4 linked regions of the Spartinivicinus marinus genome follow. The protein of the gene in region 2 binds, or shares a complex with, the protein of the main gene of each other region. Links are inferred from orthologs where the notes say so. Each region holds a gene or a part of one and is shown on either strand. Other genes may lie near its edges. The genes, in order: dnaX, dnaN, holA and dinB.

The links.
Region 1: the proteins of dnaN (region 2) and dnaX are in contact, whole or in part, in a cryo-EM structure (PDB 8GIZ), measured with the Escherichia coli proteins. The link is inferred for Spartinivicinus marinus from one-to-one orthologs.
Region 3: the proteins of dnaN (region 2) and holA are in contact, whole or in part, in a cryo-EM structure (PDB 8GIZ), measured with the Escherichia coli proteins. The link is inferred for Spartinivicinus marinus from one-to-one orthologs.
Region 4: the proteins of dnaN (region 2) and dinB are in contact, whole or in part, in a solved structure (PDB 1OK7), measured with the Escherichia coli proteins. The link is inferred for Spartinivicinus marinus from one-to-one orthologs.

What each region holds. Positions count from the first base shown.
Region 1 is NZ_JAPJZK010000001.1:5,275,300-5,282,723, reverse strand. Bases 3,053-6,000 are described here. They hold dnaX (DNA polymerase III subunit gamma/tau), read right to left. Parts: upstream 5,670-6,000; coding sequence 3,435-5,669; downstream 3,053-3,434. Other genes in these bases: OQE68_RS23715 (YbaB/EbfC family nucleoid-associated protein), read right to left, coding at 3,068-3,394. Outside these bases: OQE68_RS23740 (PA2779 family protein), read right to left, coding at 1-221; OQE68_RS23735 (YcgN family cysteine cluster protein), read right to left, coding at 485-928; rnd (ribonuclease D), read right to left, coding at 928-2,391; recombination mediator RecR, read right to left, coding at 2,384-2,992; OQE68_RS23705 (hypothetical protein), read left to right, coding at 6,266-6,634; OQE68_RS23700 (LysM peptidoglycan-binding domain-containing protein), read left to right, coding at 6,967-7,424. UniProt on the Escherichia coli protein: Part of the beta sliding clamp loading complex, which hydrolyzes ATP to load the beta clamp onto primed DNA to form the DNA replication pre-initiation complex.
Region 2 is NZ_JAPJZK010000001.1:2,586,706-2,594,017, reverse strand. The notes cover bases 4,128-6,963. They hold dnaN (DNA polymerase III subunit beta), read right to left. Parts: upstream 6,180-6,963; coding sequence 5,076-6,179; downstream 4,128-5,075. Other genes in these bases: dnaA (chromosomal replication initiator protein DnaA), read right to left, coding at 6,231-6,963; recF (DNA replication/repair protein RecF), read right to left, coding at 4,128-5,052. Also shown: OQE68_RS11570 (LSm family protein), read right to left, coding at 1-1,187; gyrB (DNA topoisomerase (ATP-hydrolyzing) subunit B), read right to left, coding at 1,505-3,913; more of recF, read right to left, coding at 3,946-4,127; more of dnaA, read right to left, coding at 6,964-7,312. UniProt on the Escherichia coli protein: Confers DNA tethering and processivity to DNA polymerases and other proteins. Acts as a clamp, forming a ring around DNA (a reaction catalyzed by the clamp-loading complex) which diffuses in an ATP-independent manner freely and bidirectionally along dsDNA.
Region 3 is NZ_JAPJZK010000001.1:1,562,341-1,569,725, reverse strand. Bases 2,211-5,119 are described here. They hold holA (DNA polymerase III subunit delta), read right to left. Parts: upstream 4,215-5,119; coding sequence 3,207-4,214; downstream 2,211-3,206. Other genes in these bases: leuS (leucine--tRNA ligase), read right to left, coding at 4,863-5,119; OQE68_RS07205 (LPS-assembly lipoprotein LptE), read right to left, coding at 4,260-4,835; lipA (lipoyl synthase), read left to right, coding at 2,211-3,128. Outside these bases: OQE68_RS07230 (D-alanyl-D-alanine carboxypeptidase family protein), read left to right, coding at 1-809; OQE68_RS07225 (HP0495 family protein), read left to right, coding at 1,151-1,429; lipoyl(octanoyl) transferase LipB, read left to right, coding at 1,443-2,132; more of lipA, read left to right, coding at 2,136-2,210; more of leuS, read right to left, coding at 5,120-7,385. UniProt on the Escherichia coli protein: Part of the beta sliding clamp loading complex, which hydrolyzes ATP to load the beta clamp onto primed DNA to form the DNA replication pre-initiation complex.
Region 4 is NZ_JAPJZK010000001.1:4,498,100-4,505,485, reverse strand. What follows is about bases 2,075-4,984. They hold dinB (DNA polymerase IV), read right to left. Parts: upstream 4,127-4,984; coding sequence 3,023-4,126; downstream 2,075-3,022. Other genes in these bases: OQE68_RS20160 (response regulator transcription factor), read left to right, coding at 4,364-4,984; OQE68_RS20170 (DUF3461 family protein), read left to right, coding at 2,578-2,955; OQE68_RS20175 (universal stress protein), read left to right, coding at 2,075-2,263. Outside these bases: OQE68_RS20180 (TRAP transporter permease), read left to right, coding at 1-1,662; more of OQE68_RS20175, read left to right, coding at 1,838-2,074; more of OQE68_RS20160, read left to right, coding at 4,985-5,038; OQE68_RS20155 (hybrid sensor histidine kinase/response regulator), read right to left, coding at 5,062-7,386. UniProt on the Escherichia coli protein: Poorly processive, error-prone DNA polymerase involved in translesion repair and untargeted mutagenesis. Copies undamaged DNA at stalled replication forks, which arise in vivo from mismatched or misaligned primer ends.

The sequences.
Region 1 (7,424 bases), 2.7 Mb from region 2 along the record:
TGTTCTTCTGGTACTCCTAGCGCTTGAAGCTTTTCCTTTACTTCGTCCTCTTCAAGCATACTCAACAGGGCTTCTTTATCTACCTGGTGCTGCTCTTCTGCGATGACCTGATCAGTACCTACCATACCCGCTCGCACCATCGTGCTTTGAATTGAGAGCAGTGCTATACAACAAGTTAAAATAAGCGCCACTAAACGACGCCCACCGAATGTCAGTGCCATTATTTTTTTCCTACTTAAGAAGATGAATTCTGCTCAAGTCTAGAAGTAATATTCCCATAGGGTCAAACAGGCTTTGTTATTCCGTGAGAGTCGTCATTACTGAAGTGAGGATTGGGTATACAACAACTTGTTTACAGATAAACCCTACTATTATTGAATAAATATATTATTTACTCTATTTTTTTCGGCACTGGTCTACTTTAAATAGTGTAATTTACATGCTATTTATTTTCTCAACATCACTGCTAGCAACAAGCCATTGATTAGCCTATTGCAATAATATAGTCAGGCCAATCCTCTTCTTTAACCTGATGCTCGGCCACCATTTGCCCGCGTAACGAAATTCCTGCTTGATGCACTGAATCAGGATTGCCACTGACCAATGGATGCCAGACGGGTAAAGGCTCCCCTTCAGCCAATAACCGATAAGCACAACTAGGAGGCAACCAGTCGTATACTTGTGGTTGGGCTGCCCGAACATCCAAACAACCGGGTACCTGCTGTCGTCGATGTTGATAATCCTGACAGCGACAACTTTGATGGTCTAACCAACGACAACTGATTTGAGTATAATAAACCGCTCCATCATCTTCATCTTCCAGTTTATGCAAACAACATAGTCCACAACCATCACACAAGGACTCCCACTCTGTCTGGCTCATTGCCGACAGAGGTTTAGACTGCCAAAAAGGTAATGGCCTAGCCATTACACAGGGTCTCCTTTAGATAAAAACTCTTCAGGTAACTCAATCAGATAATCTTCTTTAGCAGGTGGCATCTGTAGATAAAACCCCTTTTCATCAATTGCTTTCATCACCTGAGTAACATCAGCTCTTGATAGTGATTTTTCTGGAGTCAGCAACAAGTCCAGCACATGTTCTGGCTTACCAAATAATTGCAATAAAGCCTCAGGCACTTCAGATAATTTCGCCTGTTTTGCCACATATAAATACATTTCATCTTTATTAGGGCTTTTATATATAGAAACAATTTGTTTGTTCATAACAGTAATACATTGCTGTTGTTTTGCTAGTTGTCTTAATTCTACCAGTAGCGACTCGCCCAGCAGCTCACGACGCCAAGGTTGTAAGTTTTCAGGCCAGTTAAAATAACCATCGGATAAACCACTTCTGATTAATGCGTCTAGCTGTTTTTTTCTAATTACCAATTCCGGTGGCAGGCTAAGTGTTGTTGCCACCGTTGCTGCTAGCTTTTTAACTTGAGTAATTAACGATTTACTCGATTTTGGCAAAGGCTTAGGCAACCGCTTAGGCCAGCGGTCTGCGGGCTCTGCCGATGACTTAGCGATAATGCCACAAATCGTACGCCCTTCGCGGGCTACCTGATCTTTACGAATCCCACGCACTTTATCCAGTTGCACCAATTTGCGGGGCTTAATTCTGGCAAGCCACCATAACTGATCATCCGTCAAAAAACGATGACGAGGTATATCCCGCTTTCTCACTTCCTTTTCCCGCCAGGCTGCCAGCTTCCGCAAAATAGCCAGCTCGCTACGTCGCAGCTTCCAGGCTAGTTTAACCTGTTGATAAGCCTGCTCTGGTGGTTGCGGATTAGCCGCCTGCTCAATAAGCTGCTGACACTCTTGTTGTAACCAATCAAGCCGTTGCAGCTTATTCAGTTGGCTCACCAGGGGCTGGTACAGTTGCCACAAGTAGTGTACATCTAGTGCAGCATATGTGATTTGCGCGTCTGATAGCGGACGCTGCAACCAGTCTGAGCGTGTTTCATCTTTCGCAAGCTGAATACCCAACAGCTCAGTAACCAGGCGTTGATAGCCCACCGATGGCCCCAATCCTGAAAATGCTGCGGCCAGCTGAGTATCGAACAAGGGCACCGGGAGTGTCCCTGTTAGTTGTTGAAATATTTCCAGGTCCTCACTGCAAGCATGTAGCACTTTGATGACGTGTGAGGCTGCAAGCACCTTAGCTAAAGGTTCGAAATCAGTGACTTGTAATGGATCAATAAAAAATACCTGCTCAGCCGTTGCTAGCTGAATCAGGCCAGGCTTAGCATAAAACGTCTGGCAACGAAAAAACTCAGTATCCAACGCTAAATGAGACTGCTCTAACCAGGCAAATGCATGTTGGGCTAAGGCCTCATTGGTCGTAATCCAAAGAGGAGAAATGGTTGAGTGGAATCTATCAGTCATTGACTAGCCAGGGCTTACGTCCAGCTAATGCATGAGCCAACGTTCCACCATCAACATATTCCAGTTCACCACCCAGCGGAATCCCATGCGCAATTCTTGATATGCTAACCGGTAGTCCCTGAAGCTGGTCAGCAATATAATGAGCGGTGGTCTCTCCCTCTACAGTAGGGTTAGTGGCTAAGATCAACTCTTCAACCTGGTCTTGCTTTACCCGTTGAATCAACTGATCCAAGCCCAGCTGCTCCGGACCAATCCCTTCAAGTGGAGACAAGTGTCCCATCAGCACAAAATATAAACCGCTAAACCCCCCTGCTTGCTCAATAGCCAATACATCAGCAGGAGTTTCAACGACACAGATAGTTTCTCGCTGCCGACGACTACTGCTACAAATGGGACAAAGAGTTGTCTCACATAAGGTTCGGCATTGCTGGCAATTGCCTACCTGATTGGCTGCCTGCTGCAAGCTATAGGATAGTTGCAATGCGCCATGCCGATCACGCTCTAATAAATGCAATGCCATCCGTTGAGCTGACTTGGGGCCTACCCCGGGTAAACAGCGAAATGCAGCGATTAATTCAGAAATTAAAGGACTAAAAGACATAGGTGTGCTGTAACTGTCGACTAATGCACGAGAGGGGCACCACAAGTGTGTGTTACCCCCTAACTCATTGACGGCTTAAAATGGAAACTTAAAACCTTCAGGTAATTTCATACCACCTGTTAGGTTGGCCATTTTATCTTGATTATTTTTTTCTACTTTACGTACTGCATCATTAACCGCCGCTGCAATTAAATCTTCGAGCATTTCTTTATCTTCTTGCAGCAAGCTAGGATCAATACTCACTCGCTTAACATCATGGCGGCCTGTCATCACAATGCTAACCAACCCTGCACCAGACTCACCCGTCACCTCAGCATTAGCCAGTTCTTCTTGCACTTTTTGCATTTGCTCTTGCATCTGCTGGGCTTGTTTCATTAGGTTGCCCATACCACCTTTAAACATATAAAAACCTCATGTAAGTCAATCTCAATACCAGTAATGCTTAAGAGTCGATAGGCATTACTGAGTTTTCGACGATTGTAGCAGAAAAGTGCTGCATTAATGCCTGCACATTTGGGTCGCTAATAATACTTTGTTCTGCGGCAGTTTGTCGCTCCTGACGCTTCCGGGCACGATAAGCCGCTGGCGTTTCCGCTTTAGTTGCTACCACTTGATCAAGTGAAACTTGAATTTCAGTGGCAAAATAATGCGATAGCGCCTGGCTCACCCGCTGAATCTGACTGTCATTCAGTAATACAGTATGTTCTTTGGCAATGCGGAAATACCAACGTCCAGCAGTTATTTCGACCAGCTCCATTTGCTGGGCAATGGCATTGGCTGCACCACTGATTGACAGTTGAGAGTATAACTGTGGCCAGTCTGTCGGCTGTACGGTGTCCAAAGTAAATGTTTTTGCTACCTCTTCTTTAAGCATAGTCGCCGAGGGAGCAGGTTCAGCCATTTCTGTAGTCGATAGTGGTGTTCCAGTAGGAGCCACTGTTACAGTTAAGTCCGCAGCATGCTCCCTTTCATCCACAATGGCCTGCTTAAGTGCAGAGGTATTCGCTACTGGTATATCTACTGTATTTGCGGCAACCCCTGGCACTGGTTGTTTAGGATTTTTGATAGCTGCTGGAGTAGCACTTGTCACTGGCGGCTCTACAACAGATGATGATTGCTGATATGCACTGGCTGTGGAGTATTCGTAGTCTGGCACCATCGCTTCAGAATACTGCTGATAAGCTTCTAATTCAGCCACCGACTCATTGACTGTTGCCACCGGGTTCAAGGCCCTTGATGGTTGAGCTGTCACTTGCTGGCTAGGAGGCTCGGCAACAACTGGGTCATGTGCAGCAGGCACTGGTACTTGTACAGCACTAGCAGACGCATCTTCTATTGAATTGCTTGGTGTTGAGTCTTCTGCCGGTTGAGAAATGGTTGATTCAGTGTGTGTAGGAGATGTCTCTAACGGCTGTGGCTCAGTGGACTGCTCAGGCTGAGTAGTCGCTTCAACATGGCTTGCACTGCTTGAAGTATTGGTGGTTGAAACATTGCTGGTTTGATTCGGCTGAGAGCCAAGATCATGAGGTTTATCTGTAGTAGATAAGGCCTCATTACCAGGTAGTGGCTGAGTAGGTGGTATTACCGGCCCCTGCTGAGGGCGAAAAGCCAGCATCCGCAACAACACCATTTCAAACCCTGAGCGCGGGTCTGGCGCAATCGCTAAATCCTGTCGCCCCTGCAAGCCTATCTGATAAAATAGTTGCACATCTTCTGCCGTCATGGCTGTTGCGAGTGCCAAAACCTGCTGCTGATCCCCCTGACTGTTATCGACAGCATCCGGTACCATTTGCGCTAACGCAACCCGGTGGAGTACCGACAGCATATCTGCAAGTACGCTGGCGTAGTCAGGAGCAAATTCTGCTAAGTGTGCAACGGCGGCTAATACTGCAACAGGTTGTTGACTGGCTAATGCTGCTACCACTCGATAGACCTGCCGCTGATCAATCGTACCTAACATGGCAGCGACTTTATCTTCTGTCACCTGGCCATTACCAAAAGCGATGGCTTGATCCGTCAAGCTTAGTGCATCTCGCATACTGCCATCCGCAGCTCGACCTATTTGCCACAGCGCTGTTGACTCATAACCCACCTGTTCAGCCTCCAGTACTGTTGTCAGGTAGTCGACTATCCGCTCTGGTGGCATATTTTTTAGGCCAAACTGTAAACACCGAGACAAAATCGTGATTGGTAATTTTTGTGGGTCAGTCGTTGCTAGCAAAAATTTTACATGGGGCGGTGGTTCTTCAAGCGTTTTAAGCAATGCATTAAAGCTGTGGGCCGACAGCATATGTACCTCGTCAATCAGGTACACTTTAAAACGACCACGGGTCGGGGCATACTGCACATTATCCAGCAGTTCGCGGGTATCTTCCACTTTGGTTCGGGATGCCGCATCTACTTCCAATAGGTCAACAAAACGTCCCTGATCGATTTCCTGACAAGCAGAGCATTGGCCACAAGGCTCCGAGCTAATACCCGTTTCACAGTTCAAACATTTGGCTAAAATACGAGCAATGGTAGTTTTTCCTACCCCTCGCGTGCCAGTAAACAAATAGGCATGGTGTAACCGGCCATGATCCAGTGCATTAATTAATGCCTGGAGTACATGATTTTGTCCAACCATTGCTTTAAATGTTTTTGGCCGCCACTTTCTGGCCAATACCTGATAGCTCATTTAGCTGCCTGAAGTCGCTGATTGATGAGATGTTGCATACTACTTTACTACCGCAACAGATAAAACTTCTCAGTATATCAAACTTTGCTTTTACGCCTAAAATTTTACTAAGGGACGTGCACCTGTAGGATAATAGGGAGAACCTAATTATTAAGTCATTTCTATTATCAGATATCAGACGAAAGGATACTTGAGTTGCAAGATTGATACTGCTTTAATAGCCTCACAATATTGACTACTGGTGCTATTTTTATACATCAAGTTTGACTATATTGAGCTCTGGGTAAATAGCCATTGGCTAACATAAAAATATAGGCATAACGCCTTAATCAAGAGACAAAAAGCTTTAAGACATAAGCAGTACTCAGTGACTCTTAACAGAAAAATGTAGACGTTAACTTATTACCAACTGAATCGACATACATCAAGAATAGGACTGACGTCCTTGCCAACCTGCTAACCTAAGCAAGGTGGATTCCGGTGACGGAGATGTGGCCACGGCCCAATTGAGATGCAATCGTGCATCAAGGCTAGGCAACTAAATAGGCTCTCTCAAACCAAACGTCAGTTCTCTGTTTAAGTAGCAGGAGAACACGATGATCAATCAACACCTCTTTCAGCACAATAGCGCAAGTGCCTTTGCTCCCTTGCCCAAACCTGCTGATATTACCTCTCAACAGGAACTTGCTGAGTTCGCTGGTCATGTTGAGCATCAACAATATCACTGTCTGCTCTATTATTGGGCCAGCCAGCTGTGGATTAAGCAACCAAAGCGTCATAGCAAGCCATTATGGGTAGTGTATGTTGAATACCGTGACCATACCCGTAGCTGTCGCTATCAACCTTTTTACTTTGCCAGCTTACCCTTAGCTCGCCAGTTTATCCGCCAGCAAGTTACCCATTGTGAGCTACCCAATATTTCATCGAAAGCCACCCGAGAATTTCCTATTAAACGTACACATTAAAAACCTCTTACTGAAGCAAGCAAAACCTGAAAGAAACCCAACTCAATGGGTTTCTTTAAAATGCAATGGATTTGTTTAATAGGTATACCAGCCGTTTGGAGTATGCTTTTTACCCTACAACCGCTGTTTTTCAAGCTAAAGATCACATCAACTAGCACTTCGCCCAGTTAACCAGTTTTAGAAATAAGGTCTATGCTTAACAGTAAATTCAGCACTGCTAATCCAATTCAGGTCAATTAAATAATGATGTAAAAGAATCAATGGACCGCAAACAAATAAATACAACAGCAGTGGACTGATGTATTGCTGAGATAACCAGGGAGGACATTGACATGTTAACGCACACGGTAGTAGCAGGTGATACCTTAGGGCGAATTGCTAAGCAATATTACGGTGATGCCATGCGCTATCCAGAAATCGCCAAAGCTAACAAATTAGATGACATTAATCGCCTAGAAATCGGTCAACAATTGATTATACCTGATGTAGAGCAAACACAACCAGTCAAGCAACAGCCAGTAAAAAATGCAGTGGATACCGAAGAAGCAGAGACTGATAGTCTCGTTAGCTTGTCACAACTAGAAAAGATTCTCCCCCGCACTAAAGCAGAAACTTTGTCTCATTACTGTTCTGCAATTAATCGCTGTCTTCATAAATATCAAATCAATACACCACTGAGAATTGCCCACTTTATTGCCCAAATTGCCCATGAAAGTGGTGGGTTACGCTATGTCAGTGAAAACTTAAATTACAGTAAAGACGCGTTAATACAGGTGTTTGGTAAATATTT
Region 2 (7,312 bases):
ACTTTAATTTTTATACCTTCAGGTTTTACATCTAAAACAGTACCAACATACTGCTTTCTTTTATCTGTTATTAATAATACTTTCTTACCAATATATTGCTTATAGTCATCATAAACTTTTAATACTATTTTTTTCCTTTCCTTTTTCTTTATTGGTTTGTCAGATTGCTTTATAGCTTGTTTTATAGCTTCTTTTGATTCAGCAATCTCTTCCTCACTTAATGGTTTAAAAATCGGCTGTATATATTCTCCATTAATTGAAAGAATAACATTTTGATAGACAAGTAACTCTAACGGATCTTCAGCCAACTCCATAGCTTGCATTAATGACTTCGAACCCTCACTTAAGTCTATGCTTATTTTTACTGAGCCAGAGTTTTTCATATATTTTGTCATTTCAGATTCAAACTTATCTGAAAAACTTAATTGGAAGTCTCTGGAAAGCCTTTTATTAAACCGATCAAGCTCATCCGATATACACTGATCAGCAGTTATTTTATTTTTTTCCTGGCAATTTTTTACCCATAATTTATTATACGTTTCGTCATTATAATTAAATGTAAGCAATTGCAGCTGTGGATCTTGCATCATTAAAGCTCTAGGTTCTAAAGAGCTAATATTTTTTACTTTCAAGTTTATATTATAACTACCTAGCCCTCGTACGTTATAGTCAATATCAAAATTTACTCCTGCCGTAAATGCATCATGCAAATAGCCCACTGAAAAATCTGCAACAATTTCATCAAGCCCCATTTCTGTTGCTTTCATATAAAATGGATACTTGTACGCTGCATTGGGTGTCAACTGTCTATTAAGTAAATCGTTATCCAGAGGTGATGAGCGAGTACCCTCTACCTGTAGTTGCACACTTGCAGGTAGCTCTTTCATATTTTTATAGCCAAGCTGGATAATATCTAACAAAGAGGGAAACTTAACTCTTACCAAATCAGTTGTTGAGCTAAACTTTTCATTTTCTTTAGGTATTGGAAAGTCTATGCTGACACCCTTAACTTCCACAGCGCCATCATAGGTTGTCTGAACATCTTTATAGGAAAAGTCAGCCCCTGTCATTGCGGCATAGCTACTCATTTGCTCTAAAAACTTGTCAACTTTATATGTTATGTAAAACTGCGCGCCTCCAACCCCTACAGCAATTATTACAACTAATACAATAATAAATTTTAACATTTGATTTGCCCTATCTACCCAGAGGCTGTTGTTGTTTTTGTGTAATATAAAAATACTATAATTTTAAACAGCATATTAATTTAAAACAAAACTACTATACTCCAAATGTAGTCGTAATTTTCTTTATTTTAAATGGCGATGAGTTGATTTGAGCAGGGTTCTTTAGAAGACTGTTGTTCATTAGTGAAAAAACTAAAGACAAGATTAATATGTAAGTATAGAAGGAAAATTAGGATTTCTTAATATTTTTTAAGCTGCAAAAAAATGGAGCTTTGATTAGCTCCATTTTTTGTTTTTAATTAAAGAATTATTTTTATTTACACATCAAGATTAGTTACTCTTAACGCATTATCTTCTATAAAGTTTCTTCTTGGTTCTACCTGGTCCCCCATCAAAGTAGTGAAAATTTGGTCAGCTGCAATAGCATCTTCAATTGATACTTTTAGCATCCGCCTTACTTCAGGGTCCATTGTTGTTTCCCATAGCTGTCCTGGGTTCATTTCACCCAAACCCTTATAACGCTGAATGGTAAAGCGCTTGGTGGTTTCTTTCATCAGCCAATCTAAAGCAGCTTCAAAGCTGTCTACAGGTTGTTTCCTTTCACCTTTAGCAACATAGGCAGTTTCTTCTAGTAAGCCAGAGAGTTTATCCCCAAGCTTGACCATATTACGGTAGTCATTGGAGATAAAGAACTCTGTTGACAGAGGGTAGTCATAATCAACCCCATGATGGGTTAACTTAACTACTGGCAGCCATACTTGATGCTCTTTATCATACTGCACTTCAACTTTATAGAGCTTTCCAGACTTACTTTCTACCTCCAGTGCTTTATTTAGAGTTGCAGCCCAGTTTGTTATTAGCTGCTCATTTTTCAGTCCCTCTTCAGCAACTGTTTCACTGTAGACAACATTCTTCAATACCTCTGAAGGGTAAAGCTGCGAAAGCTTATTGATGGCAGACTCTATTTTACGATGTGCACTCACCAACTCTTCTAGCTGTACACCACCAATTCCAGGAGCATCTTCATTTACATATAGTGCAGCATTTTCTAGGGCTGCCTGTATTAAATAATCATCTAAGGCAGCTTCATCTTTTATGTAGTTCTCTTGCTTACCACGCTTCACCTTGTATAAAGGAGGCTGAGCAATATAGACATAGCCATGCTCAATCAACTCTGGCATTTGCCTAAAGAAGAAAGTAAGTAATAGTGTTCGTATATGCGAGCCATCAACATCAGCATCAGTCATGATAATAATGTTGTGATAACGTAATTTTTCGAGATTAAACTCTTCTCGACCAATACCACAACCTAAAGCTGTAATTAATGTGCCAACCTCAGCTGAAGAAAGCATTTTATCAAAGCGTGCTTTTTCAACATTTAAGATTTTACCTTTCAGTGGAAGGATTGCTTGTGTTTTACGGTTGCGCCCTTGCTTAGCCGAACCACCAGCGGAATCACCCTCCACAATATAGAGTTCAGATAACGCTGGATCTTTTTCCTGACAATCTGCTAGTTTGCCTGGTAACCCAGCAATATCCAGCACCCCTTTACGACGCGTCATTTCTCTTGCTTTACGCGCTGCTTCCCTAGCCCGTGCTGCATCAACCATTTTAGAAACAATAGACTTCGACTCTTGAGGGTTTTCAAGCAGATAGTCAGAAAGAAGTTTATTCATTTCCTGCTCTACTGCAGATTTAACTTCTGAAGAAACCAGCTTATCTTTAGTCTGAGAAGAGAATTTTGGATCAGGTACTTTAACAGAGATAATAGCAGTTAACCCTTCCCTGGCATCATCACCAGTAGTGTTAACTTTTTGTTTCATTAGATTTTCTTTTTCAATATATGAGTTAAGCGTTCTGGTAAGCGCTCCACGGAAACCTGCCAAGTGTGTACCACCATCCCTCTGAGGAATATTGTTAGTAAAGCAGTAAATATTTTCCTGGAAGCCATCATTCCATTGCATGGCAACTTCTACTCCAATGCCATCTTCTCTTTGAGTAGTAAAATGAAATACTTTGTTAACGGGGTTTTTATTTTGATTAAGAAACTCAACAAATGCTTCTAATCCACCATCGTATTTAAACTCATCTTCCTTACCACTACGCTCATCTTTAAGATGAATACAAACACCAGAGTTAAGGAAAGATAGTTCTCGTAAACGTTTAGCTAATATATCGTAGCTAAAGTGAATGTTGGTGAAGGTTTCTTCTGAAGGATAAAACTGTATTTCTGTTCCTGAGTAGTCAGTATCACCAATGACGGTTAACGGCTCTCTCGATACACCATGATCATAAATTTGCTGATGCACCTTACCATGTCTACGGATTGTTAAGCGAAGTTCTCTGGATAATGCATTTACCACAGAAACCCCTACACCATGTAAACCACCAGAAACTTTATAAGTGTTATCATCAAACTTACCACCAGCATGCAATACAGTCATGATAACTTCAGCTGCAGACTTCCCTTCTTCTTCATGGATGTCTACTGGAATTCCACGGCCATTATCTTTAACAGTTACCGAGTTATCTGGGTGAATGATGATATCAATTTTTGAGCAAAACCCTGCAAGTGCCTCATCAATTGAGTTGTCTACAATTTCAAAAACCATATGGTGAAGACCAGTACCATCGTCCGTATCACCAATGTACATTCCTGGTCTTTTACGAACTGCATCCAAGCCTTTTAAAACTTTAATATTTGATGCATCGTAACTTGTGGTCATACACGATAACTCCTGATTTGAAAGGATAACTTTCAGCCTTTATCGGCCCTATCAACTGGTTTGATTTGCCCATGTTCCACGTGAAACATCTTTACATCTTTTGTTTCATGCCATTCATAATCTAAAGATGACTCTTCAACACATGTTATGAATGCTTGGCAATTCATTGCTTCAATAAGCTGACACAGCTTATTTTTCTTTTCATTATCTAACTCTGCTGCAATATCATCGATCAAATAGATGCTCTGCTGGTTAGTAAACTTATTAAATAAAAAACCTTGCGCTATTTTTAATGCTGCTGTCACTAGCTTTAATTGTCCTCTTGAAAGTATTTCATCAGCTGGCAGACCATCAACTTTCACCTTTAGATCTGCACGATGTGGGCCATATAAAGTGCGATGCTGATTTTGTTCTTTATCAAAATTTGATGTAAGCAAATCAAGCAACTCTACTTTTTTATCCCAACCAGAGTAGTAGCTTAGTGATAGATCCGGTAAATCGATTAACTGAGAAACAATTTCATTAAAAACTGGGACAAATTGATCAATGTAAAGCTGGCGTTGCTGATCAATTTTACTGGCTAAGTTAGCTAAAGATTCACTCCAAACTTTTAATTCGGTTGGTGATATTTTATCACGTCTGAGTAGACTATTCCGATGTTTTATGCATTTTTGCGCCTGTCGCCAGTGTTCCATATAGAGATGTTCCACGTGGAACACTCCCCAATCAAGAAACTGCCTTCTTAACTTTGGGCCTCCTTCTAATAGCTGAAAAGTATCTGGGTTAATGACTTGTATCGGTAATAATTGTGCAAGTTGTGCAACAGTGCGAACCTTTTCACCTGCATACCGAATCATAAGCTCTCCAGATAAACTCCTTTTTAACCCTAATGGCAGCTTTCGATTACGTCCTACTGATAGTTCAGCAAAAACAGTACACTCTTGAGACTGAGAGTTAATAATTGGTTTAAGCTTAGTGCTTCGAAAGGAACGAGCCAGTCCAAGTAAATAAATAGATTCAAGTAAGCTGGTTTTGCCACTGCCATTTTTTCCAATAAACAGGTTAATGTCAGTAGCAAACTCTAGGTTAACAGAACGTAGATTTCTTAAGTTGGAAACTGATAAACGGGAAATGCTCATGCAGTATTATCAATACAAACCCATTACATCCGCATAGGCATTACTACAAATGTAGAATCTCCATCTTCAAGCTCTTCCAGTAGTACACTGCTATTGGAGTCAGACAATGTCAGTTTTACTTGATCACCAGATAAAACTGATAACACATCAAGTAAATAGCCAACATTAAAACCAATTTCCAGATGTTCTGAATCATATTGAACATTAACATGCTCTTCAGCTTCTTCTTGATCTGGGTTATTGGCAATAATCGTCAACGCATTATTGTCCATCAACAACCGAACACCACGGTATTTTTCATTAGATAAAATTGCAGCACGGTTTAAAGACTGACGCAGTACTTGACGCTCGCCAACTAAAATTTTGTCCCCACCCTTAGGAAGAACACGTTGATAATCAGGAAACTTGCCATCCACTAATTTTGAAGTAAATGAAAAGTCACCCGTATGAGCACGAATATGATTATTACTTAAGACTATGTTAACTGGCTCATCACCACCTGTCAGTAAACGCGCCATTTCCAAGATACCTTTACGTGGCACAATTACTTGGTGTAAATCAGCATTATTAATATCAGCCTCGACTGTACACATTGCCAAACGATGACCATCAGTAGCTACACCACGTAATTCACCTGGACGTAACTCTAATAGCATACCATTTAAATAATAACGAACATCCTGTTGTGCCATGGCAAATGCAGTTCGATCAATTAAGCGACGAAGTTTTGCCTGAGAAACAGAAAAAGAATGTGCACTTTCACCTTCTTCTATATTAGGAAACTCAGTGGCAGGTAATGATGATAAGGTGAAACGGCTACGACCAGCACGAACCAAAACTCGCTGATCGTCTTGTTTAACTTCAATTTCCGCTTCATCAGGTAATGACTTACAAATATCCATAAGCTTTCGAGCAGGAACAGTGATCTCTCCTGGTTGAGCAGATGACTCAAGTGGAACCCGACCAATGAATTCTACTTCCAAGTCAGTTCCTGTTAGCGATAACTGATTGTCTTCAACTACTAACAACACATTAGACAAAACCGGAAACGTATGTTTTCGCTCCACTACACCAGCTACTATTTGTAAAGGCCTAAGTAAAGCTTCCCGGGTAATAGTAAATTTCATCATTTCCTTCTCATACAAAAGTCGTCAACAGGAAAACCACTATAATAATTTCTAAGTCGTTAATGACCGGAGCAAATTTTTGTAATCTTCTCTAATTTCTGAATCGGTTTCAGTCAGTTCTTTCACTTTACGGCAAGCATGTAAAACTGTCGTATGGTCTCTCCCACCAAATGCATCACCTATTTCAGGCAAAGAGTGGTTGGTTAACTCTTTCGATAAAGCCATCGCCACCTGTCGTGGCCTAGCAACAGAGCGGCTACGACGTTTTGATAAAATATCAGCCATCTTTATTTTATAGTACTCAGCGACCATTCGCTGGATATTATCAATACTGACCTGCTTATCTTGAAGTGCCAACAAATCTTTGAGGGATTCACGAATCAAGTCGATAGTAATGGGACGGCCTAAGAAGTTAGCATGAGCAATTACCCGCTTTAGTGCACCTTCTAATTCACGGACATTAGAACGCACTCGCTGTGCAATGAAAAAAGCCGACTCATGGGGTAAGTCAATTTTCGCTTGCTCTGCTTTTTTCATTAAAATGGCAACTCGCGTTTCCAACTCAGGAGGTTCAACAGCAACTGTCAACCCCCAGCCAAAACGTGACTTTAAGCGTTCTTCTAAACCATTAATTTCTTTTGGGTAGCGATCACAAGTAAGGATCATTTGCTGACCACCTTCTAAAAGAGCATTGAAAGTATGAAAAAACTCTTCTTGTGAGCGCTCTTTACCAGCAAAAAACTGAATATCATCAATCAATAGTGCATCAACTGAGCGATAATAGCGTTTAAAGTCATTGATTGCGTTTAGCTGTAAGGCTTTCACCATATCAGCAACAAATCGTTCAGAATGTAGATAAATAACTTTCGCGTGATTATTTTGTTTGACTAGAAAGTTACCAACTGAATGCATCAAGTGAGTCTTACCTAAGCCAACTCCACCATATAAAAATAATGGATTGTATGCAGCACCTGGGTTCTCTGCCACTTGTCTTGCTGCTGCTAAAGCAAGTTGGTTTGACTTACCTTCCACAAAGCTATCAAACGTAAAATCTACATTAAGTGAACTATTGTGTTTTAGTCCACCTTCAACATCAACCTGTCTCGAAACTGGCCTAGGTTTGCTATGGCTAG
Region 3 (7,385 bases), 1.0 Mb from region 2 along the record:
ATGCCAGTGTAGCAATGGCAGAGCATATTGCAGGTAGTGAAGAGTCGTTTGCGGATGTAATGAATGCTACTGCGGCCAAACTGGGGATGGCTAATACCCATTTTGTTAATGCAACTGGCTGGCCAGCAGAGAATCACTATACGACAGCAAGAGACCTAGCCAAGCTGGCAAAAGCTATTGTTTACGACTACCCAGAGCGGTATGGTGTTTATTCTGAAAAGTATTTTCAGTATGGGGTTGATAAACGTACAGGAAAGCCTTTAAAGCGCCAAGCCAACCGTAATGCACTATTATGGCGAGACTCAGCAGTTGATGGGCTGAAAACTGGTTATACCAAAGAGGCTGGTTACTGTCTGGTTACTTCGGCTAAAAAAGAAAATCAGCGGCTTATTTCAGTGGTAATGGGAACCAAAAGCTCAAAAGCACGGGCAGCAGAAAGTCAAAAGCTGCTGACGTATGGGTTCCGCTTTTTTGAAAATGTAAAAGTTAAGTCAGCAGGGGCTTCACTAGAAAAAGTCTCTGTCTGGAAAGGTGATGCCAATCGTGTATCAGTCGGTGTTGCTGAAGATTTAGTGGTGACAATCCCAAGAGGGGAGTCGAAAGCGCTAAAGGCTGAAATGGAAGTTAACGCTGTAATTGAAGCACCACTTGAACAAGGTCAGCCACTTGGGGCAGTAAAGATTTCTTTAAATGACCAGCTTATCAGAGAAGTGCCTTTAGTTGCTTTGGAGTCAGTAGCAGAGGCTGGTTTTTTCAAGAAACTGTGGGATCAACTACGACTGTTTTTTTTCCAGCTATTCACGGATTAGCCCTTCCTCCTCCTTGCCCAGGCCCTCTTAATGAGGGCCTGTTTCGTATATGGCCATACTAAAGTTAACTCAAATCAGTTTCTTGCTTTGCTTTAGTGATGAGTGCTTGTGCTTTAGGTAAAAAAATTTACAATAGGAAACAAAGTTTATTATTGTGAATAAAAAGCTTCTTAAGTAAGCACTAACGCTGGCTAATAAGATTTCTTGACTGGCTAGACGGATGTATAATAGGCAGATTATCTGCACTAACTAATAGCCTTAGCGGGACAATAGTTTGAAGAAACCCTTGTCCGCTAACTTTTACGACAGTCTCATAGCGAGAGAGCATTGCTGGTTGATATATGACTGAACAAGATAAAAGTCAGACACCTCCTAAAATAGAGTTTCCATGCGATTACCCAATTAAAGTAATGGGTGTAGCAACTACTGACTTTGAGCAGTTTGTTATTGATGTTATGAAAAAACATGACCCTAGTTTCAGTGGCAAAGCAGCCATTCGTGATAGTCGCAAGGGTAAATACCAGGCTGTTAATGTCACGATTACTGCGACTGGGGAAGACCAGCTAAAAGCTATATTTGAAGAGCTAAAAGCCAGTGGTCGCGTGGCGATGGTGCTATAGACAAGAGGCATTTATGAAAGCACCAGCAGATCAGCCGCTTATTTTTCGCTATCTCAGTCAGCAGTCATACTCTGATGTGTTTCAACTGATGAAACAGTTTACAGAGAGTAGGCAGCCTGAAACAGCTGATGAAGTTTGGTTGCTAGAGCATGACCCCGTTTTTACTCAGGGTCAGGCTGGTAAAACAGAGCATGTGCTACTGCCAGGAAATATCCCTGTTGTTCAGGCCGATCGTGGTGGTCAAGTGACTTATCATGGTCCAGGCCAGTTGCTAGGTTATCTACTACTGAACTTAAAACGGCTGGGCTGTGGGGTGAGAGAGTTAGTTACACTAATTGAGCAAACATTAATTGATACATTGGCTCAGTTTAATCTTGAGGCTGCTGCCAAGCCTGATGCACCTGGTGTTTATGTTAATGGTGCGAAAATAGCTTCTCTGGGTCTGAGGGTAAGACGAGGCTGTTCATATCATGGCTTTGCCTTAAATGTGAATATGGATTTAGAGCCATTTGCTCGTATTAATCCTTGTGGTTATGCAGGTATGAAAATGGCTGATATGGCAGGGTTGTTAACCAGGCCAAAGCTCACCCTTGGTGAGGTGAGTGCTATTATCCAGCAAGGCCTGCAACAACGGCTGGGGTACACAAGGGTGGTGACTCATGGTAGTACTGCTCAAACTGAAACAAATACAGATTGGGATTAGCAAATGACAGATATGCAACCAATGCCGCCTGCTAAGAAAAAGCCAGTACGTGTTGAGCGTGGAGTAAAGTTACGTGGTGCTGAAAAAGTTGCCCGTATACCTGTAAAAGTAATCCCAACTGAAAAAGAAAACATGCCTCGTAAGCCAGATTGGCTGCGAGTCAGAATGCCAATTTCACCTGAAGTAGACCGTATTAAAAAGTTGCTGCGCAAACACAAGCTGCATACGGTGTGTGAAGAAGCTTCTTGCCCAAACTTAGGTGAGTGCTTTGGTGGTGGTACAGCAACCTTCATGATCATGGGGGACATTTGTACCCGCCGCTGTCCTTTCTGTGATGTGGCTCATGGCCGTCCGAACCAGCTGGATGCAAGTGAACCTGCTCATCTTGCTGCTGCTATTGCTGACCTGGGTTTAAAGTATGTGGTAATTACTTCTGTAGATCGTGATGATCTGCGTGATGGTGGGGCCCAGCATTTTGCTGATTGTATCCGTGAAGCCAGAGCAAGAAGCCCGAAGCTGGAAATTGAAGTTTTAGTACCAGATTTTCGTGGCAGAATGGAAGTAGCCTTGGATATTTTAGGTGAAACACCACCAGACGTGTTTAACCATAACCTTGAATCTGTACCAAGTCTGTATCGGAAAATTCGCCCTGGCTCTGATTATCACTGGTCACTGGATCTATTAAAGCGCTACAAAGAGCGGGTACCCCATGTGCCAACCAAATCAGGCATTATGCTGGGGTTGGGAGAAACTAAAGAAGAAGTAATTGAAGTGATGCATGATATGCGTGAGCATAAGATTGAAATGATCACGTTAGGCCAATATTTACAGCCTAGTCGTCATCATTTGCCTGTGGATCGCTTTGTTCATCCAGATGAGTTTGCAGAGTTGGCAGAAATTGCTAAGTCATTAGGCTTTGATAAAGTGGCCAGCGGTGCTCTAGTTCGCTCTTCTTATCATGCTGACCTGCAAGCCAAAGAGGATATGATTATCTAAGGGCGTTTTAAATTACAAAAAAAGCCCTCAAAATAAAACGTTTTCGAGGGCTTTTTTATTTTTAACTTTGTGATCTTTTTATATCTGAGCACCTGCCAGCTTTAACGTCAGTTGAGTTAATTCATCCCAGACATTTTCTTTGATTAGCCCTTTAATTGCCGTATCAATCTCAGCCGCATGTTGCAGCATTGACCGGAAGTCTTTTTCTCTATGGCGTCGAGCAGCTTGTTGAATGAGAGGCTTGCGTTTTGGCCAAATTTTTAATTGTTTACAAACTTGGTCAACTGAGTTTCCTTGATGTACTAAGTAACTAAACTCTGATAGGTTGCGAACCTCTCTAGTGAGAGCCCATAAAATAAGCGTGGTTTCTGAGGCTTCAGCTTTCAACCCTGAAATAATTCTTAGGCAGTGCCTTATATCACCCTGTAATGCTGCATCAACCAGCCCAAATACATCATAACGTGCGCTATCTGAAACAGAGTCAGTAATATGAGTCGCTGTGACTTTACCATCAATAGCCAGCAGCTTAAGCTTCTCTATTTCCTGGGAAGCAGCTAGTAAGTTTCCTTCAATACGATCTGTCAGTAGCTCAATCGCTTCTGGGGAGGCTGAGAGGCCTGCTTGTTGAAATCGCTGCTTCAGCCAGTTTGGTAAACGACTGGGCTCAACTGGCCAAATAGGTAAGAAAATACCTAGTTGGTCGAGCTTTTTAAACCATTTACTGCGTTGAATAGCGCCATCTAGTTTTGGAGTGATAACTAATAAAATATTGTCAGGGGAGGGGTTCTGACAGTAGGCTTCAAGTGCTTTATTGCCTTTTTCACCAGGTTTTCCATTAGGGATTCTCAACTCTATCAGTTTTCGATCAGCAAATAATGATAGCGCATTGGCTGACTCAAGTAGCAGGTCCCAGTCAAAGCTAGTTTCAGCATGAAATAATTCTCTCTCAGTAAAGCCCTGATTGCGGGCAGCTGCACGAACCTGGTCAACGGCTTCTATTTGCTGTAAAGGCTCGTCGCTGGCTATTAAGTAAATAGGTTTAAGGGGTTTTAAATGGGAGGGTAATTGATCAATACGAATTTTCATGGCGGGACTGTAGGCCTGATATATTACCAGGCCAAAAAGGTTAATTTATAAAGGCTGCTTTTTTTTCTCTTCTGCTAGTTTTTTTGCCTCGGCTTCTGCTTCTGCATTTTCTATATCAGTGTTGCTAAGTGCGGCTAAGCGTAGCTGAATTTGACGGATAATATCTTTATCCAATTCTTCTGTAATAAGTCGTTCTTCACTTGCTGAAGCAGCTGCATTATTAGGCTCATGAAGAAATACTCGCTCTGCTTGTGCTTTGAATGGGCCAATAATTACCAGTCCAGAGCGATTTTCCAGTTGGTATTTATTGGTTAATCTTACCCGGTATTCTGCGGCTTGAGCATTTCCAGAAAAACTGGCTACTTTTCTTTCTTGCTCATTGCTAAGCACTTTAAGTGTATAAGGCGCTTGGTCAGACACGCTGATATTATTAGCTTCCAGGCTATGGACGAGCTTGCGACTAAACTGACTGTAATTATCAGGGGTAGTTACTTTTAAGGTGGATAGTAGTGGTGCTACTTCAACTAAGCCTCGTAGTTGAAAGCCGCAGCCCGTCATTAAAGTGGCTGCCATCACTGTTATTAATGCTTTCCCTAACAGGTTGTTCAGGGTAATCCGCATAGCTTACTCCTAAATAAACAGGTCGGCTTAGCCGACCACAATATTGACCAGTTTGTTTGGAACAACAATCACTTTGCGTACAGTTTTATCCGTAATAAATTTTTGCACGTTTTCACTTGTTAAGGCCGTTTGCTCAACACTGGATTTATCAGCATCAGCAGCAACCTCAATTTTGGCTCTGACTTTACCATTGACTTGAACTACGTACTGTAGAGTGGTACGAGTTAATGCACTTTCATCAACTGAAGGCCAAGTGGCATCAACTACTGCTCCTTGATGGCCTAGTGTTTGCCATAAATTGTGCGCAATATGAGGTGTAATTGGCGCTAAGGTTAATACCATGGTTTCAAGGGCTTCTTGGGCAACTGCACGACCTTGAGGGGAACTATCCTCAAATTTTGCTAATGCATTAACCAGCTCCATGACCCTGGCAATAGCGGTATTGAAAGTTAATCGGTTAGCAAAGTCATTGGTAATATCGCGTATGGTTTCATGGGTTTTCCGGCGTAAATCTTTTTGCGAGTCACTTAGCTCAGCAGGATTTACCTTGTCAGCTGGGCCTCGGCTTGCATGTTCATAAACCTGTTTCCAGGCACGTTTTAGAAAACGGTGAGCCCCTTCTACACCAGCATCTGACCATTCTAATGATTGCTCAGGTGGAGCAGCAAACATAGTAAACAAGCGGACAGTATCAGCACCAAACTTGCTGATAATTACCTGTGGGTCGATGCCATTATTTTTTGACTTCGACATTTTGCTCATACCGTCATAATGAACTGGCTGGCCATCGACCTTATGCGTTGCTTTAATCAGACGCCCTTTGTCATCAAGTTCAACTTCAACATCTTGTGGTGAAATCCAGATTTTGCCGCCTTTGTCATCACGGTAATAGGTTTCAGCCAGTACCATGCCTTGGCACAACAGACGCTTGAATGGCTCATCACTGCTAACTAAGCCCTCATCACGCAGCAGTTTGTGGAAAAAGCGTGCATATAATAAGTGCAGAACTGCGTGCTCAACACCTCCAATATACTGGTCGACAGGCAGCCAATGGTTGGCCTTGTCTTTGTCTAGCATGCCATCGTTAAATTTGGCACTACAGTAGCGGGCGTAATACCAGGATGACTCCATAAAGGTATCAAAGGTATCGGTTTCACGAGTAGCAGCTTCACCTGTTGCTGGGTCAGTGGTTTTAGCCCACTCAGGATTACTTTTAATAGGTGACTGCACGCCATCTAAGGTGACATCAGTAGGCAATTCGACGGGTAGTTGCTCTAGAGGGACTGGGACAGCTTCGCCATTGTTGCGGTGAACCATAGGGATAGGTGTACCCCAGTAGCGTTGACGAGAAACACCCCAGTCTCTTAGGCGGTAATTAACCTGCTTGCTGCCTTTGCCTGCTTCAATTAGAAAGTTGGCAATGGCTTCAAATGCCTGCTCGAAATTCAGGCCATCAAATTGATCTGAGTTGATTAAAACCCCCTTCTCAGTAAAGGCGGCTTTGCTCAGGTCACACTCAGAATCGTCAGTTTCGGGCTTAATGACTTGCTTAATGGTTAAGCCATATTTAGTGGCAAACTCCCAGTCTCGCTGGTCGTGGCCTGGCACAGCCATTACTGCACCTGAGCCGTAGTCCATCAAGACGAAGTTGGCTACCCAAACGGCAACCGGTTCGCCAGTAATAGGGTGAATAGCGGTTAAGCCTGTATCTATCCCTTTTTTCTCTATAGTGGCCATATCAGCTTCGGCCACTGTGTTTTGTTTACACTTTTGAATGAAACTGGCCAATTCAGGATTATTTTTTGCTGCCGCTAAAGCGATGGGGTGTTCTGCTGCAAGGCCTACATAGGTAACACCCATCACGGTGTCAGGGCGAGTGGTATAAATTGAAAAATCGGCTGGGGCATCTGCAACTGGGGCTGCCAGTTGAAACTGCATTTCTACTCCTTCAGAGCGGCCAATCCAGTTTTTCTGCATGGTTTTGACTTGCTCTGGCCAGTCAGGTAGTTGCTCTAAATCGGCCAATAATTCATCCGCATAATCAGTGATTTTGACAAACCATTGGGGAATTTCTTTTCGCTCAATTAAAGCACCTGAGCGCCAGCCACGACCATCAATAACCTGCTCATTGGCCAGCACAGTTTGATCTACAGGGTCCCAGTTGACGGTAGCCATTTTTTTGTACACCAACCCTTTTTCAAAAAGGCGGGTAAAAAACCATTGTTCCCATTTGTAGTAGTCTGGTTGGCAAGTAGCTAATTCACGAGACCAATCGTAACCAAAACCTAAGCTTTTTAGCTGATCTCGCATGTAGGCAATATTTTCTTCCGTCCATTTGGCGGGGGCGACTTTATGTTGAATTGCTGCATTTTCCGCTGGTAGGCCAAATGCGTCCCAGCCCATCGGTTGCAGTACATTTTTACCCTGCATCCGTTGAAATCGGCTGATCACATCACCAATGGTGTAGTTACGAACATGTCCCATATGTAGCCGTCCACTGGGATAGGGAAACATGGAGAGGCAGTAAAATTTTTCTTTGCTGGAATCTTC
Region 4 (7,386 bases), 1.9 Mb from region 2 along the record:
CCTGCACTGATCTCTTACATTGCGCTGTTTTACATTGTGCACTTGGAAGCACTAAAATCCGGCATGGAAGGATTACCAAGGCCTTACAAACCAACTTTAGTACAGTCACTGCTTACCTTTATAGGCACAATTCTTGGCCTATGTGCATTAAGCCTGATTGTTTACTATGGCATTGGCTGGTCTAAATCATTACTGGGCGATGCTGCCATTTGGGTAATAGGTGCGATCACATTTATTGCTTATGTTGCACTGGTAGCTTATTCCACTAAATACCCGGCCCCTCATTTAGAAAATCCAGACCAGGATGTCATTGAAATGCCACCTGTTGGCCCTACTGTTAAAAGTGGCCTGTACTTTCTATTACCCATCGTGATTTTGGTTTGGTGTTTAACTGTTGAGCGTTTATCTGCCTCTTTATCTGCTTTTTGGGCAACTGTCTTTATGATTTTTATAGTGGTTACCCATCGGCCATTGAAGGTATTTTTTGCTCACAAGCGTGAAGCAAGCGCTGCAACGACCACAGCCACTGTAAGTGATTACGCTAAAGAACTTCGGGAGAAAACCAAACTCGGCTTTAGTGATTTAATGCTTGGCTTTGCAACTGGCGCACGCAACATGATCGGAATTGGTGTGGCAACGGCGGCAGCCGGTATTATCGTAGGCGTTGTAACCTTAACCGGTATTGGTCAAAAGCTAACTGAGGTGATTGGGTTACTCTCTCAAGGTAGCATTTTATTAGTACTGATCTTTACCGCCATTATCAGCCTAATTTTAGGTATGGGCTTGCCCACAACCGCTAACTACATTGTAGTTTCAAGCTTAATGGCGCCTGTCATTGTCTCCTTAGGCGCTGAAAACGGCTTAATTGTGCCACTGATTGCTGTGCATTTATTTGTGTTCTATTTTGGGATATTAGCTGATGATACACCTCCTGTAGGGCTTGCGGCTTATGCAGCAGCAGCGATTGCTCAAAGCGATCCGATCAAGACCGGTATTCAAGGCTTTATCTATGATATTCGCACAGCTATCCTGCCCTTTATGTTTATTTTTAACACACAATTGTTGTTAATAGACATTGGCGGCCCATTGGATCTGACACTAGTGATACTTAGCGCACTAGGGGCTATGTTAGTTTTCTCTGCCGCTACCCAAGGGTTTTGGTTTGTAAAAAACCGCTGGTATGAAACCGTTGGTTTATTGCTGGTAGCCTTTACTTTGTTCCGTCCAGGCTTCTGGTGGGACTACCTCTACGAGCCAACTAACTTCATCCCTGCCAAAGAAATCTACCAAATGGCAGAGCAAGTAGGTGAAGGGAAAGACCTTCGACTGAGAGTAGGTGGTGAAACCATTGATGGTCAGCATAAAGAAAAAACCGTTCTCTTACGCTTACCAAAAGGTGATAGTGGTGAAGCAATGATTCGCGCCGGTGGTTTAGAGCTACTCATTGACGACGTAAAAGGAACTGTTACAGTTGATTCAGTTGATCTTAGCTCTGCTATTGGCAGACAAGGGGTCGACTTCGACTGGCAAATTATACGCATTGAGCAAGAAAATACTGACCGCCCCAATAAGCAGTGGATGTTTATTCCTGCATTATTATTGCTCGGCGGTATTTTCTTAATGCAACGCCGCCGAAAACAGAACCAATCAACAACTGCTTAAGCATTTTTCAGAGCAGTAAAACATGGCCAAACTTTATTGCTAGAGAGCAATAAAGTTTGGCTTTTAAATGACACATGTCATTGCAGAAGTTTTTCTACTTTGACAACCTCTCTACCTACGTTAGTGAGGCCTACTTAAGCCCGACTAACACTGAGGTAGTTATTCAAGGTGTCCTATGTATAAAAATATCTTACTTCCTGTCGACTTAAATGAAACTGCGCTAGCTCAAAAAGCAATCGATACCGCCATTTTCCTTGCCCAGTCGAATAATGCCACTTTACATCTGTTCACTGTTATTCCTGGCTTTAATATGCCAATCGTATCAAACCACTTCCCGACGGAAGTGATGCGAGAAGCATTAGCGGACTTACAAACTCGACTAAACGAATATGCAAAACAGCAACTACCTGAAGGGATCAATTACGAAGTAGATGTAGCTGAAGGTAAAGCTTATAAAAAAATTCTTAAAAAAATCAGCCAAAGCGATATCGACCTGGTAGTCATTGCCACCCATAACAGCAAGCTAAATCACTTTTTCCTTGGCTCGGTTACGGCTAAAGTAGTAGAACACTGCAACACAAGTGTACTCGTTATTAAGTAATTACTTGCTTTTCACCTTTATCTAATAGAAACTACTGCTCCTTCCGCAAAAAGATAGCAGTGGTTTCTTCACAGTAATTTCTTCACAATAGTTTCTTCATCAAACACTTATGACTGAGTCCTGGTTTATAAGTATATTCCTCGTTAGCATCGTCCCCTAATAACAACTCACTAGCTAAACTTACCTACGTTATAAGTACCCTTAGCATCAACGCCAAATAATTTTTCGTATTAGTCCGGAGTGACAAAAGACCGTTAGGCAGTACACTTATTAAAGGCAACTTTAATAATTTAGCAATTAGATCAGGTAGGACTATGTACGATCATTTAAAAAGCATGGGCATTATAGCTATCGAAAATATCGATCGCTATAGCCTTCGTTCAGAAGCAGAATACGATATACTTAAAATTTACTACAAAAAAGAAAAAGGCTCATTATTTGCCCGTAGTGAAAAGTTTAAGTACCCCCGCCAAAAGAAAACAGTATTAGTTGATAGCGGTACTCACAAATATAAAGATGTTACAGAAATTTCGCCTATTTTAAGGCATGTTGTTGATGAATTAGATCGAGTCACCAAACATGACAAAGAAATAATTGATCACAAGAAAAAAATTCTTCAAGATTTAAAACACCTAGAAAAGGTCGTTAGCAATAAAATCACCGAAATTGAAGAGCAGCTTAAACATCTTTAACTGCACATTTTGGTAATATTATTCAGATCTTTTTGCGCAAGACACCTGCTTAATTGTTAAGCGGGTGTCATTGTTTATCAGAAGTCCCTCCTGGAAACAACTCCAACTGCTCAACAGGGTTCCTCTCATACAAGTCCATTAAACCAACGCCAACGCCTAAGAGCCTTACTGGCTTTTTACCTCTTTGAAATGCACTAGAAAATAATCTCTTATAATCATCAACAGTAAGCACTTCTTGTATAGATTGAGGCTGACAAGCTTCTGCCAGTGTAGTTTGGGTAAAGTCATGAAACTTAATCTTTACTAATCGCTTACTGATGGCATACCCTTCCCCCAGCTTGGGAGCCAACCTTACTTCTAAGTCTGCTAGTAATGTCGGAATGTGTATTTGAATAGCTGACCAGTCGCCTAAATCATCTGGATAAGTGTGCTCTACACTAAGTGACTTACGCCTTCTAATAGACTGCACTTGTCGATGATCAATACCTTGCGCTAGCTCATATAAACGCTCACCAAATATTCCAAACTTATTAATCAGCGTATCCAACGAAAACTGTTGCAGATCTCCGCAAGTTGCAATCCCCATTGCCTTCAGCTTTGCTGCCGTCACTTTACCTACCCCATATATTTTGTTGACTGGCAGCTTGAGCACAAACTCAGCGACTTGGTTTGGTGCAATAACAAACAAGCCATTAGGCTTACGCCAATCACTGGCAATTTTGGCTAAAAATTTATTGGGAGCAACGCCTGCAGAGATTGTAATATGTTGTGTATCATAGACTCGCTGGCGAATTTCTTCTGCTATCAGTGTGGCACTGCCTTTACAATAGGTACTGTTGGACACATCTAAGAAGGCCTCATCTAACGAGAGAGGCTCGACTAAATCCGTATATTCATGAAAAATTGTCTGAATAGAACAAGATATTTCGCGATAATACGACATTCGTGGGTTTATAATAATCAGCTCAGGGCACAGTTTTTTCGCATAAGCAGAAGCAATAGCTGAACGCACACCGTATTGGCGTGCTTCATAATTACAAGTTGCTATTACCCCCCGTTTTTCAGGTGCCCCACCGACAGCAACAGGCTTTCCTGTTAGTCGCGGATTATCTCTCACCTCAATAGCGGCAAAAAAACAATCACAATCTAAATGAATAATTTTCCGTTGCACTACACTTGTTACCAACTAAATTAGGTTTACGATAAACTGTTGCAAAATTAAACCGATTCCCACTACTATCTATTTTCTAAAATAAAACGCATAATGCCTTTAAAAGGGCATCCTGAGAATTGTTAAAGGTGCCCCATAGTCTATAAGTAGTAACCTTTGTTTATTTAAGCTTACCATAGCAAAACTCACTACCCATGGACTAACTGGCGATAGGACACGATATTAGAGGTAAGAAGGATGATAACTCCTTATACAATTGCCATTGCAGATGACCATCCTTTATTCAGGTCTGCGTTAAAACAAGCCTTAAGCCAAGGTTTTCCAGAGGCAACATTATTAGAAGCAGACTCTATGCTAAGCCTGCAGACATTAGTGCGCCAATGTCAGAATTTAGATTTAATTTTATTAGACTTGATGATGCCTGGTGCCGACGGTTTGTCAGGACTTATTTATTTGCGTAGCCACCATCCTGCTATACCCGTTGCTGTTGTCTCAGCATCTGAGGATCAAAGTGTTATCCAACAGGTGATGAATCAAGGCGCCGCGGGGTTTATTCCCAAGTCAGCCCCCTTACCCCTGATTAATAAGGCCCTGACTTGTATTTTTAATGGCGAAATATGGCTTCCTGAACAATATGCCAACCAAACAACTAGCACTAGCCCCGAAATTCATAACGTAACGGATAAGTTAGCCTCCCTCACTCCTCAGCAATATCGAGTATTAATAATGATGACCGAGGGTTTATTGAACAAACAAATCGCATTTGATCTAGGCGTTTCTGAAGCTACCATTAAAGCCCATGCTACCGCTATCTTTAAAAAGCTCAATGTTCGTAATCGCACCCAAGCAGTCATTTTAATGAAGCAACTAGCAGTAAAACTACCTGAACTTAATACAGCAAATGCCTCCTAACGGGGCATTTTAATCTACTGAATTTAATCTATGATTAGTGCTGCTTCTGCTTCCATTATCTGTTTGGCCATTAAAGCACGGAGTGCAGCTGGCTTAACCGGTTTAGCTAAATAACCTATACCTTTACTTTTTGTTCGCTGTACTACCCCTTCATCATTATCAGCCGTAATCAAAATAGCTGGGATAGTTTGTTGATAGTGCTCCCACAGTTTATCCACTACTTTCAGTCCATTAGTGGAGTCTGCCAAGTGGTAATCGACTAAAATCAAGTCAGGTGCAAAATCAGGCTCACTTTCCAACTCTTCTTGTAATAATGGCCAGTTAGGCGCTGCAACTGTCTTCAAACCCCATTTTTCTAATAGCCCCATCATGCCTTCTAAAATTAATAAGTCATTATCAACACAAATGACTTGCTTACCTGCTAAAGTATTAACCCAGTTATTAGTAGAAGTGCTTTGAGACGGCAAAGTCACAACACTTTGCGCTTGTATTGGCACTTCAACTGTAAATACAGTGCCTTTATTAACCCATGAATCTACGGATAAATTATGCTCAAGCACAGTTGCAATGCGTTTGGCAATCGCTAAGCCTAACCCTAAACCTTCTGCTTGTTCATGCTGATGATGATTCAGTTGTTTAAATTCTTCGAATATAATATCCCGCTGATGATCAGGAATACCCACCCCATTATCCCATACTTGCAAACTGAGAATTGCACCCTGCCGCCTCGCACCCAGTAGCACTCGACCACGAGAGTAACGAAAAGCATTGGTTAAATAATTCTGCAATACCCGTCGTAATAGTCGTTTATCACTGTAAATGCAACTATGGCAAACAACAACGGTAAAACTTATCTGTTTTTCTTGCGCCATTGCAGAAAACTCAATGGTTAACTCCTGAAATAGCTCAGCCAAACTAAACACATTTTTGTTGGCTGTTGTAACCCCCGCATCCAGTTTCGAAATATCTAGCAAGTCATATAAAATACCTTCTGCACTTTTTAAGGCGCTATCCAAATGATTTGCTGTTTGTTCATATTCTGTGTCTTTTAACTGTTGGGTTAGCATAGCGGCAAACAGGCGAGCCGCATTTAGGGGCTGCATTAAGTCATGACTGGCTGCTGCTAAAAACCGTGTTTTACTATGATTAGCTTGCTCTGCTTCTGCTTTAGCCTGCATTAGTGCAAGATTAAGTGTGGATAACTCCTCAGTGCGCTGTTGTACCCTTATTTCCAAAGACTCATTGGTTTCCTTTAATACCTGTTCTGCGCGTCGGAAAGGCGTAATATCTGTATAAGTAGAAACAAACCCTCCGCCAAATAATGGATTGATTTGCACCTCTATTACCGTGCCATTATCCCAGCACAATTCAATTCGATGAGGGAGTCCCTTTTTAAAGTAATTGATTCGGTTGGTCAGATAGTCTTCTACTACCACAGGACCGCACAACCCTCTAGCAGCATTATAACGAATTACCTCTGCAACTGATTTACCCACATGAATAAAGCTTTCTGGGTAGTCAAAAATTTCCAAGTAACGACTGTTCCAAACCACTAAACACAAGTCTTTATCAAGCACAGTAATACCTTGACTGATATTTTCTATAGCTACATGCAACATTTCCCGGCTAAAGTGAATAGCTGCAGATGCTTCATCTACAATCATGGCTACATCAGATAAATAAATATGTTGTCGCTTAGTGGCCAAATCGAGAATTAAACGTGCAGTGGCAGAGCCAATGTAGCTGGCTAGCAATCGCTCAGTATGAGCAACTAGCTCTAAAGAGGCTGGCTGGCTTAAGTTTAATTTTTCGTGATTAATGGCTTCAAAAAACTGAAAGCTGGCATTCGCTTTTTCCTCTCCAACAAACCGTACAGCTAATGCCAATAAATCATTAGAGCTGACTTTACTGGTTTGCATTTTTGGAGGTAGCCACTTGGTTGTATTTTGTTCTAGCAAACAAAGTGGCGAGTGTATGCGCTCACTAACAACGGATTCAAAAAACCATGAGCCCAGTAAAAAGCCCAGCAAGTTCACTGCTAAACTCACCAAAATGCCATGATTTAATGGATCTAAAGAGGAATAAAATAAAAACTGGTTAGGATCCAACCAAGTATGCTGCACCCAGTCAAGCCACCAACGAGCTTCTGCGGCGCCCCCCCACCCCAAAAATAAGGGTAAAATTAAGGTATAAAACCAGGTCAATGCTCCCAATGACAAACCAATAATGACACCCTTTTTATTGGCTTTATGCCAATAAATGATACCAATCAATGCTGGAGCCAACTGGCCTATCCCAGCGAGAGAAATTAACCCAATTGATGCTAAAGTTTCTACTTTGCCCAGTGA